One region of the Thiorhodovibrio winogradskyi genome, then DNA from elsewhere that is predicted to be linked to it. Evidence: predicted binding sites of a transcription regulator. Region 1 holds the regulator's gene; the other holds the start of a gene.
The links. Region 1 encodes FNR, which switches genes on or off when oxygen is low (the NO sensors DNR and NnrR bind a similar motif). Its sites were predicted from a motif close to TTGATNTANATCAA; they were not measured.
Positions count from the first base shown of each region.

Region 2: a site for FNR is predicted at 1,646-1,659, ahead of hcp (hydroxylamine reductase). Genes of this name have one in related genera too.

Region 1 is NZ_CP121472.1:3,025,996-3,031,862, reverse strand. It holds gene Thiowin_RS13730 (class I SAM-dependent methyltransferase) at 1-722, shown strand, start outside; gene rnhA (ribonuclease HI) at 715-1,218, shown strand; gene dnaQ (DNA polymerase III subunit epsilon) at 1,225-1,959, shown strand; gene nhaD (sodium:proton antiporter NhaD) at 2,001-3,482, opposite strand; gene fnr (fumarate/nitrate reduction transcriptional regulator Fnr) at 3,696-4,454, opposite strand; gene Thiowin_RS13705 (sulfur globule family protein) at 4,662-5,039, opposite strand; gene Thiowin_RS13700 (hypothetical protein) at 5,493-5,723, opposite strand; gene Thiowin_RS13695 (hypothetical protein) at 5,720-5,867, opposite strand, start outside.
Region 2 is NZ_CP121472.1:4,607,040-4,612,906, forward strand. It holds gene Thiowin_RS21095 (NAD(P)/FAD-dependent oxidoreductase) at 1-398, opposite strand, end outside; gene Thiowin_RS21100 (GtrA family protein) at 461-973, opposite strand; gene hcp (hydroxylamine reductase) at 1,791-3,083, shown strand; gene Thiowin_RS21110 (hypothetical protein) at 3,143-3,289, opposite strand; gene Thiowin_RS21115 (cyclic nucleotide-binding domain-containing protein) at 3,336-3,503, shown strand; gene Thiowin_RS21120 (Crp/Fnr family transcriptional regulator) at 3,503-3,874, shown strand; gene Thiowin_RS21125 (FAD/NAD(P)-binding oxidoreductase) at 3,927-4,829, shown strand; gene Thiowin_RS21130 (FCSD flavin-binding domain-containing protein) at 4,875-4,997, shown strand; gene Thiowin_RS21135 (hypothetical protein) at 5,244-5,678, shown strand; gene Thiowin_RS21140 (cytochrome c3 family protein) at 5,700-5,867, shown strand, end outside.

The DNA.
Region 1 (5,867 bases):
GTCCGCTTGGACGCGCTGTCGCGGCGTCGGAAACGCGCTGTCTCGAGGAGTTGCTCGAGGACGCCTTTGGTTATTTTCTCCTGCAGGTCGGTGCCCCTGAGCCCTTTGCCGCCGCACTCGGTGTCTGTCGCATTCGCCATCAGCTGTTGTTACAGCCCGCGGTCGCGGATGTGATGGCGCCAAATCCTGGGGGTGCACTGTCACTGCATGCGCGGCTGACGCAGCTGCCCTTTGCCTCCGACAGCCTCGATGCCGTGGTGCTGCCGCATAGTCTGGATTTTTCGCCCGATCCGCACCGGGTGTTGCGCGAAGTCGAGCGCGTGCTCATTGCCGAGGGTCGGGTGTTTCTGTTCGGCTTCAACCCGCTCAGTGCCTGGGGCGTGCGGCGGGTATGGCCGCGACGACGCGGCGTCGTGCCCTGGTGTGGTTCGCGGCTGACGCTATTTCGCGTCTGTGACTGGCTGCGGCTGATCGGCTTTCATGTCGAGGTCAGGCGCATGCTGGTGTTTCGCCCTCCTTGGCGGCGCGCCTTCACCACCCGGCTTGACTGGGTCGATACCCTCGGCAGCCGTTATTGGCCAGTCTTTGGCGGTGTCTATGCGGTCCGCGCGGTCAAGCGGTTGTCGGCGGTGACGCCGCTGCGTTCGAGTTGGAAGCCACGACCCTCGCTGCTGCCTGGTCGGGCGGTCAAACCCACCGCACGGGAGTCCAGCCGTGACTAATGCGATTGAAGTCTTTACCGATGGCGCCTGCAAGAGGAACCCGGGCCCGGGCGGCTGGGGCGCCTTGCTGCGCTGGGGCGAGCACCAAAAAGAACTCTGCGGGGGGGAGCCCATGACGACCAACAATCGCATGGAGCTGATGGCGGTGATCCAGGCGCTGGAAGCGCTCAAACGCCCGAGCGAGGTGGTGATCACGGTCGATTCGCGCTATGTCCAGGATGGCGTGGAGCGTTGGATGGCCAACTGGAAGCGCAATGGCTGGCTCACGAAGGCGCGCGAGCCGGTCAAGAATCAAGACCTTTGGCAACGCCTCGACGGTGCGCTGACCGGGCATCGGGTGGGTTGGCGATGGGTGCGCGGGCACAGCGGACATCCTGGCAATGAAGCCGCCGACAGGCTCGCCAACCGAGGTATCGCCGAGATGGAAAAGGAGGCCAAGAATGCCAGGATGCAACAGAAGGCGCGGCTGCCAGAGAAGGCAGAGAAAAAAGGCTAACACAGCATGAGACAGATCGTACTAGACACAGAAACTACCGGCCTGGAGCCGAGTGAAGGCCACCGCATTATTGAAATCGGCTGTGTCGAACTCATCGACCGCCGCCTCACGCACAGCAATTTTCATCAATATTTGCAACCGGACCGGTCGGTGGAGGAGGGGGCGGTCGATGTGCACGGCATTTCCGATGACTTCCTCGCCGACAAGCCGCGCTTTGCTGATGTGGCCGAGCAATTTCTGGACTACATCGCTGGCGCCCAGTTGATCATTCACAACGCCGCCTTCGACCTTGGCTTTCTGAATCACGAACTGCGCCTGTGGCGCCAGGACGCCTCACGAATCGAGAATCAGTGCGAAGTGATCGACACCTTGAAATTGGCCCGCAGCCGCCATCCCGGCCAACGCAACAGCCTGGATGCCCTGTGCAAGCGTTATCAGATCGACAACACCAAGCGCGATCTGCACGGCGCCCTGCTCGATGCCGAGATTTTGGCTGCAGTCTATCTGGCCATGACCGGCGGTCAGGTCAGCCTGGAGCTGGACAGCCAGCCGGCACGCCCGCGCGACGGGCAGGGTGCGCAGGTGGCGCGGATGCTATCGAAGGACCGCCCGGCCCTGGTGGTCATGCGCGCGAGCGGGGCCGAGCTTGACGCCCACCGCCAGCGGCTGGTCGCCATCGACCAAGCCAGTGGAGGCCAGTGTGTGTGGCTGCGGCAGACCGAGGCCGGCTCTGGCTCATGAGCGATGTCGGTCTGCCGGCTGCCAGTCATTGGGGGCAGCTATCAATTAGCTGGCAGCTTGAAGGTTCCGAAGTTGATGATGAAGTGGCTGAGGATGGACGCGAAGTAACCCGCCGCGATATAGGGCGTCCATTTAAGATGCCCGAAGAAGGTATACATGCCCTTGGACTGGCCCATCAGCGCCACGCCGGCGGCGGAGCCAATGGATAGCAGGCTGCCGCCCACGCCAGCGGTGAGTGTCACCAGCAGCCACTGGCCCTGGCTCATCTCCGGGCTCATGGTCAGTACCGCGAACATCACCGGGATATTATCCACAACAGCAGACAGAATGCCGATTAGCGTGTTGGCGATGGTTGGGCCCATGCCGTCGTAGGCGACATGGGAGACCAGTTCCAGATAGCCGATGAAACCCAAGGCGCCGACGCACAAAATGACACCGTAGAAGAACATCAGGGTGTCCCACTCCGCGCGTGCCACCTTGTTGAAGATATTAAAAGGCATGCTGTCTTCGATGTTGCCAGCGCGTACCGTCGACATCTCACCGGTCATGTTCAGGTAATAACTAAAGAAGCTCAGGTACGCCAGACCCGTCATCATGCCCAGGACCGGCGGCAGGTGGTAGTAATTGTGAAAGCTCACCGCCGTGGCAATGGTCGCGAGGAACAAGAGCACCACCCGAATGGCGCCGCGCTTCATGCGTACGCGCTCCTGGCTCGGCGGCGGCTTGACGTTGGGAATTTCCTTGTGCATGAACCAGGCTGGCACCGCGAAGCTAACCAGCGCGGGGATGAACAACCGGAAGAAGGACTCGAAATCAATAATGCCCTTCTGCCAGACCATCAGGGTGGTGATGTCGCCAAAGGGGCTGAAGGCGCCGCCTGAGTTGGCCGCGATCACGATGTTGATACAGGCCAGGCCAACAAACTTGGGACTGTCGGCGCCCACCGCCATCACCACTGCGCACATCAACAGCGCGGTGGTCAGGTTGTCGGCCACCGGCGAGATAAAAAAGGCCAGAAAACCCGTCATCCAGAACAGCGTGCGGTAGCCAAACCCCATGCGCAGCAGCCAGGAGCGTAGGGCATCGAAAACCAGGCGCTCCTCCATGGTGTTGATGTAGGTCATGGCCGCGAGCAGGAACAAAAACAGCTCGCCGAACTCCATGATGTTGTGTCGCACCGCTTCGGCCGCCGCATGGGGGCTGCCGTGATGGGTTTCGTAGTAGTAGGCAATGAGCAGCCAGATCGCGCCAGCCGCCAGCATCACCGGCTTGGACTTGCGCAGATGGGTAAATTCCTCCGTCATCACCAGGCCATAGGCGACGACAAAGATCAGCAGCGAGGTCAGTCCCACCCAGGTGGTGGTCAGATTCAGATGTGCGGTGCCGCCCTCGGATGCCAGCAGGCCGCCAGAGAAGAACAGCAAAAGTGTTCCCAGCAGCGCGCTGCTGATGCCGATGGAGGCGCGGCCAAGACCAGCCAAGGCCGGGAGATGACGCGCAGGTTGATCGCGAAGGTCATGCATGACAGGAAATCCTGAAAGAGACTGCAAATGCCGGTTGCCTGCAACCAGCCGGGCGGAAAAGGGCACTAAGGATGTCGTGATTGCGCCGCCGATGCAAGGCGGGTTGACTGTCCCTCGCCTTGCGCGCAAGCGACGGTATGGAGGTAGATGTGTTTTTTTGCGCGATGGTGGCGGGCTCGGCGGCTCCGGCAAGGGCGCCAGCCCGCAAGAAAATCAGCTGGTTTCGCGCTTGCCCGTGCGGTTTTGTGCGATGCCCGCCAGGGCTTCAATACGCGGCATGTTAAGTACCTGAACATGTTTTCTGTCAACATCCAGCATTCGCTCGTCTTGAAAGCGGGTAAACAGCCGGCTCACGGTCTCAACCGCCAGGCCTAGATAATTGCCAATCTCATGCCGGGACATGCTGAGGTGAAAATCCGTAGTCGACAGACCGCGCTTGCCCAGACGTTGGGACAAACTGACCAGAAAAGCCGCCAGGCGCTCCTCGGCATTGCGTTTGCCCAGCAGCATCAGGAGTTCGGATTCCTCGACAATCTCCTTGCTCAGCAGGCGGTAGAGTTGATGCTGTAGCGAGGGCAGGGTGGCCGCCAACTCCTCGAGCCTGCGGAAGGGAACCTCGCAGATCGCCGAAGTCTCAAGCACCCGCGCCGAACAGGCGTGAAAATCCTGATCGATGGCGTCCAGGCCGATCAACTCACCGGGCAAGTGAAAGCCAAGCACCTGCTCGCCGCCCTCTGAGCTCGGGGTGTAGGTCTTGACCGACCCGGTCTTGACGACAAAGAGAGATTGAAAACGCTCACCGCCGTAAAACAGATGCTCGCCGCGATGCAGCGGCCGCGAGCGCTTGATCACGCTCTCCAGCTTCTCGACATCCTCGCCTGACAAGCCCATTGGCAGGCAAAGGGCGTTAAGCGAGCAGTTGCGGCAAGCAACCCGGATATTTTCGAAAGAAATAATTTTATCCTGACTCAAGGCGCTCCACTCCGATCAGTTTTTTGCCATTTTGCAGCCGTCATTGACGGAGATCAAGTGGAGCCTCCCATCAGGCCAACCCTAGATGCAAACAGGGAATCGAGCAGGCACAAAAAAGCCGCGCCTGGGTCGGCGCGGCTCGGAGCCCAGCTCAGGCACTCGGTGCCTGGGCTGTCTGCGCTGTGTAACAGACTGCTAGAGTCAGTCTTACTTGGATTCGCCGCTGTTGGCCGGAGCCGGAGGCGCGCCATAGGGAGCACCATAGGGAGCCGGGGGCGCGTAGCCATAACCCGGATGGCCGTAGCCGCCATAGGGGTAGCCGTGGCCATAAGGGCCATAGCCATAATAGTCACGGTTATAGCCATAACCGCGGCCACGTCCTAGACCGCGACCACCACCCGACATGCTCATGTTGAAGTCGCCATAGCCGTCGCCCAACATGTCACCCAAGCCATCACCCCAGCCATCATTGTAACCACCGGGGCCGCCCCAACCAGGACCCCACCAAGCCTGTGCGGTACCCATAGAGAAGGCGGCAGCGCCAGCAATGGCGGCAACGCCAATCATCTTAGAAAACTTCGTCATTGTCTCTCTCCTAAATGGTAACGTCTTTCGGGTAAGCAGTTGATGTCAGAACAGGAAACCAGGACTGCCCGGCCATCTGAAAGGGTCGGGGCCGAGTGGGTCGGACCCGCGTGAGTCGGTCCAGCTTGTCTGGCTCAGTTGGCCCAGGTGACAGCTTAGGCCGATTCCTGCCGACTGTCGGGTCACCAGACTTTCTTGACCGCTCCCGCGGCCCCGACTCGCGCATTCGCCGAAGCGAATAACTCAAGAGTATACGTGCAGCTTCCGCGCTTGTGAAGTGCTGACGCACCGCATTTGACGCGATTTGACAAGGGGAATTGTCATTTCCACCATCATCGCCGCCACTACAGGGTGCTGCAAGAGACATTGATTCTTGAGCAATGCACAAGAAGTTAAGTGACTCAAGCGCATGCCAGAATCCTAACTGTCGCAGCCCCGCGGCGCCAAGCGCAATCAATGCAACGGTGGATCCACAGCCGGAACCTTCTCGACCGGCGCGACTTGCTTGTCCGGACGGCGCTGAGGGGTTGCGTCTTCGGGCAGGTCGCCGATCATCATGACAGTCGTGGGGTAAACGTCGAGATCGCGCAGACTCACGCGCAAATGCTCGCTATCCCAGCGCAGCTCGTTGAAAATCGCCGAGGGGGAGCGCAGACGCCGCGACAGGGTGCCGGCGCTAATCATGCGCACCGGCCCCGCCACGCTCTGCTCGGTGAGGTCAAAGGCATCATGGACATGACCCGCGAGCAGCGGGCGTTTGGCGAGTTCCTTAAGAGCGCCTTCTGGCCATGCCGGGTCAGCGCGGTTCCCTTGGTGCCCACCTCGCGC
Region 2 (5,867 bases), 1.6 Mb from region 1:
TGACCACGAAACAGAATGCGGGATAACCGGGATCGAACCAGCATGACCAAGTCGGTTGTTTCCGGATCTGGCCCCACGGGATCTATTTGCAATGCCCCATGAGAGACTTGACTGCGATCCGCTTGATTCAATTTCTCAAGAGAGGAAACCCCCTGTATTGGGAGTATACCCAGCCACCAGTCAAGCACGCGCTGAGATTTGGAAAAAAATCGATGTCCGCCAATATCAATACGATTTCCCTTATAAACCACAGTGCGTGATATACCCCCAAGGCATTCACCAGCCTCAAAAAGCACAGGCTTGATGTTGGATCGGCTCGCCAACTCATACGCCGCAGTCAGGCCGGCGGGACCACCGCCGATAATGATGGCGATTTGTTGTGACCCGGTATTAGACATGGTTAAAGACCCTCTCGGTTCTTAAAACTACTCTCGCGCACATGTGGGGAAAGTTTCGTGATTCAATCATCAATACCAGTCGCTACTGGGGGCGCAATTACTTTCTGTCGGAAGCTAATCATCTTGTGCGCCGGATAGGAGTAAAGAGAAACCACCGCAACCGCGGCGACGTGACTCATCAACTCAACATTGTTTCTAAGTTCCCGCGGGACTGAAAACTCAGCAAAAACCGACAACAAATAGTTACGAAACAAAGTAGCAATAAGCGCGGTAACCCCTAAACCGATCATGGAGACGAAAATAAATGCGTGTATTTCATGAGCCAAAGAGCGGTTGCTTCTACTAAAAGTGTATATTCTGTTTAAATAGAAGCTGGCAAGCATTCCGATTAAAAAGGCAAAGGCTATCGATACAGGGTAGCGCCAATCTTCCCGAAACCCAAATGCGGCATAAAACACATACCCCGCTACGATATTTAGTCCAGCCGCAATGCCCGAACACTGGATGAATCGGCTAAATTCATGGACAAAGATCGCACCTCGCGCCTTGATCATCTGCTGCGTCGAGACTTTCATGAATAAATACCAATAAACTGAGCCATAATCCCATTTCTACTCTGCATCCAATAGCCGATAGATCAGCAGAAAATCCGCCTCCAGTGCCTCGGGCAGGCGGATTATATAGTCGATCAGGCGGAATCACTTTTCAATCAGCGCGCACTCGTAGCCGCACTCTTACTTCAGGCAGATCAAGCGGAATTTCCAGTCTTTCAGCGTCTGCGCATCGTCGGTGACCTTGGCACCTATCCGCGCATCTTCCCTGTACCACCAATCACCATGATGGGACAGTATCTCAGCAGATCCTAGGCGCTGTATACAGTCCTAGCGGTGCTGGGGCCGGAAGATATGGATAATTGTAAGGACTCAAGGTTATCCTCCAAATCCAATGAAAAAAATGCTCACGGTCGAGAGCTAAATACGACAGTAATTAAGTAAACGGAGAGTAAGCCGGGAACTTGTCCGCGTTTAGGTCAAGCTTTGTTTTCTCTGTTTCCGCCTGGTTTCATCGTGGCTTGAAAAGAATTCGAACCTGGTACCTTTAATCTGCCTATCTGCCCAGCAGCCTTCGATGATACATCTGTCATGTGCGGCGATGAAGCCGCGCGCAGCCGCGTCGCTGTCCTCAAGGGGACGTCGGGCGTAGTGTCCTCGACGGTACGACTTTCACGAATCAACCTCCTACACCGCTTGACTCAAGTCAAGGCTAAGTTCGGTGTCGGGCCGCAGACTCCCTCCCGTGCTGATCGTGCGCCTACCGAACGGCGTGGCGCGCTCCAGGCAGCCTGTTCAAAATACACCAAAACGCTACTAAACCATATCGGGAGTCTACTTAATGTTCTGCAACCAATGCGAGCAAACCTTTCGTAACAGCGCCTGCGTCAACAGCCCAGGCGTGTGTGGCAAGAACGAGGATGTCCAATCCTTGCAAGAGCTGCTGATCTTTGGCCTTAAAGGCATGGCCGCCTATGCACATCACGCCCGCCGGCTCGGCCAGTCGGATGAAGCCGTCTCAGCCTTCATCGAAGAGGCCCTGTTCGCCACCATGACCAATGTCAACTTCGACGAAGACACCCTGCTCACGTATTGCCTGGAGTGCGGCGAGAAGAATCTGCGTGTGATGCAGATGCTCGATGAGGGCCATATCGCCACTTTCGGCGCGCCGCGCCCGACACCGTTACGCGAAGGCACCCAGGCCGGCCCAGGCATTCTGGTCACCGGCCATGATCTGCTCGATCTGTGGCAATTGCTCGAACAGGTTAAAGGCACCGACATCAAGGTCTATACCCACGGCGAGATGATGCCGGCGCACATGTACAGCAAATTCCAGGAGCATCCCAATCTCGCCGGTCATTATGGCGGCGCCTGGCAGGATCAGAAAAAGGAATTCGCCGCCTTCCCCGGCCCCATCGTCGGCACCACCAACTGCGTGCTGATTCCGCCCGACAGCTACCGTGATCGGCTATTCACCACCAATGCCGTCGCCGTGCCTGCCGGGCAGCACATCACCGATGGCGATTTCAGCGCCGTGATTGCCGCCGCGCGCGCCTGTCCGCCCTGTGAAGAGCGCCTGGGCGCCGAGCAGCCGGTCGGCTTCCATCGCCAGGTGATTCTGGAGCAGGCCGGGCCGATTCTGGAGGCGATCAAGGCCGGCAAGATCAGCCATTTCTTTGTCATCGGCGGCTGCGATGGCGCCGAGAAGGGGCGGAATTATTTTACTGACTACGCCGCCGCCACGCCGGAGGATTCATTCATTCTCACGCTCGGCTGCGGCAAGTATCGCATTCGCGATCATGTGTATGGCGAGCATCTCGGCCTGCCGCGTCTGCTCGACATGGGGCAGTGCAATGATGCCTATGGCGCCATCATGGTCGCGGTGGCACTGGCCGAGGCACTAGACTGCACAGTGAATGATCTGCCGCTGACCCTGGTGATCAGTTGGTTCGAGCAAAAAGCGGTGGCGGTGCTGCTGACGCTGCTGTATCTGGGCGTGAAGGGCATCAACTTAGGCCCGCAGCCGCCGGCTTTCATCACGCCCAATATCTTTGCCCGGCTGCAAGCGGCTTATGACCTGCGCCTGACGAATGGCGATCCGCTGGAGGATCTGAAACTGGCCTTGGCCGCCTGAGCGTCCAGAACCTTGCCAAGGCCATGCCTCCAGACACTCGCGCGATCGCCAGCCTGGCGTTACTGTAGACCATCCCGGTCTTCGCCAGCGCACCGCGCGCGGCCTTGCGTTTTCTCGCCGCCGGCTGTCATCCGCGCCAGGCGCACCGTGGTCAAGTACTGTGCAACCGCGGCGAGCGCCTGGAGGGCTTCCATATCCTGGAGCATGGCCGGGTAAAAACTGGCGCTGCTCTCGGCCGATGGGGATGAGCGGGTGCTGGAAATCCTCCGGCCCCCACGCACCTTTGGCGAGGCGGCGGCCTTTCTCGGACAACCCTGCGCACTGCATGTCGAAGCGCTGAGCGATGCCCGGCTGCTTTTTATCGACGTCCGCCAGGTGCGCGCCACCATTTTGCGCACTGGCCCGAAGTCGCCAAGCTGATGCTTCGCCTGGTAGCCGAGCGCGCGCAGCGGTTGCTGATCGATCTCGAGGCCTGTTGCCTGCACACGGCCGCCCAGCGGGTCGTCGCCTTGCTGCTGCGTGAGGCGAGCCCCAGCGTCACGGCGCCGGACAGCGCCCAACTGGAGTTGCTGGCGTCGAAGATTTTGGTCGCATCCAGCCTGAACCTGTCGTCGGAAACCTTCTCCCGCGAGCTACACGCATTGGCGCGGTGCGGACTGATCCGGGTCGAGCGGCGGCGGATTCAAATTCCCTCACTGGCGCGCTTGCGCCAGTTGGGCGGGCTCCCCGTGGCGGATATTGCCTGCCCAGACCGCGCGCCTCTGTTCGCTGCGGCCAGCGCCACTGGCTGAGATGTCTTTGTGTTTTTGTCAATTAAAGCCCGAATGACGGATCAAACTTAATGTGGATCAAGACCAACCGGGCAATCCGGTCTATGTTTCCTGCCCGCTCAGCAACGAGGTGCTGTCGGGCGAGCGCGATATCGACAACCTCACCTTCGACTACCGGGGCCTGAGCCGGCGCGGCATCTCGATGATGGGCGATGAAATCGTCGAGATCGACTCGGTCAAGCACGCGGTGGTCGGCAAGGGCGGTGCCGTCTACAACTACGATAAACTCATCCTCGCGCCCGGCGTGTCTTTCGACTTCGGCGCCATCGACGGCATGAGCGCCGAACTGGCCGACACCCGCATCCAGCACGCCTGGAAAGCCGGCGCCCAGACCCGACTGCTGCGCCAGCAGCTCAAGGCCATGCCCGATGGTGGCCTGTGCGCCATTGTCGCGACGCCCAATCCCTTCCGCTGCCCGCCCGGCCCCTATGAGCGGGCGGCGCAGATCGCGCTCTACTTCAGCCACCACAAGCCAAAATCCAAGGTGATGATTTTCGACGCCAAGGACGCCTTCTCCAAGCAGGCGTTGTTCCAGGCCGGTTGGAAGGAACACTACGGCGACATGATCGAATGGATTCCAGCCGCCGCTGGCGGCGAGATCGAAGCCATTGATGCCGACAGCATGACCCTGACCGGTGTGGTCGAGGACTTTCACGCCGATGTGATCAGCCTCATCCCCCGGCAGCGCGCCGCCGAGCTGGCGTTCGCCAACGGGTTGACCGATGCCAGCGGCTGGTGCCCGGTCGATCAGCAGACCTTTGCGTCCACCCAGCATCCGGATATCCATGTGATCGGCGACGCGGTGATCGCCGGTGAAATGCCCAAATCCGGCTATGCCGCCAACTCCCAGGGCAAGGTGTGCGCCATGGCGGTGGTCGCCGCCCTCAATGGTCAGCCGGCCCCAGCGCCCTCCTAGGTCAACACCTGCTACAGCATTCTGGCACCCAATCATGGCATCTCGGTGGCCGGTGTCTATGAGCTCAAGGACGGCGAGATCGTCTCGGTGCCGGGCGCCGGCGGCCTGTCCGATCCCCAGGCCGACGCGCGCACGCGGGCGATCGAGGTGCAATTCGCGCTTGGCTAGTATCGCAACATCACGGCGAATATGTTCAATTGAGATAAATCAATTTCCGCCATTTTCGCATCCCCTGCGCCGCGCATTCATGAGGTAAATCAAGATTCGTCGCCCGATTCTGGCGCAGAGTCCCGAGTCAGGGTGAGCCGTCGCCTCGTCTTCGGCGGACGCGCGCCCTTGCCCTGAGCGCCCCAGAAAAATGATCGACTGAATGATCGACCCATCGACCAAACAAGAATGATTGAGGAGTCCACCATGTTGAAAAAACTGAATAGCCCAAGCGCCCCCGACCTGCCGCGCTTCAGTCGCCTGTGCGCCTGGCTGTTTGGCGGCCTTATCCTGCTCTTCACCATCCAAGCCCTGGCCGTGCGGCCCGCCGGTCAGCCCGGTGTTGATTGGGGCGACCCCCGGGGTCAGGAATGTATCGACTGCCACATGACCAAGAATCCCGGTTTGTATTGGGGGTGGAATCACAGCCAGCACGGCCAGAACGGGGTTACTTATCTGGATTGCCATGAGGCGCAGAGAGACGACATCGACGCCTGGCGCCACGAGGATACCTTTGTCTCCATCGTGGTCACGCCCAAGGATTGCGCCAAGCGTCATCAAAAAGAGTTCGAGGAAATGGACGGCTCCCATCACGCCAAAGCTGGGCAGATTCTCTGCTCGCTCGACAACCTGCTCGGCTAGGTCATCGGCGGCCCGGCGGCGGTGAATGCCGGCTGCAAGCAATGCCATGGCGGGGAGTTGGAATTCATCACCGAGGGCAAACGCAAGGACAAGGGGCGGCCCAAACCGGGCAATTGGCCCAATACCGGCATCGGGCGCATCAATCCCGACGGCAGCCTGGGCGCCTGCACCGCCTGTCATGGGCGTCAT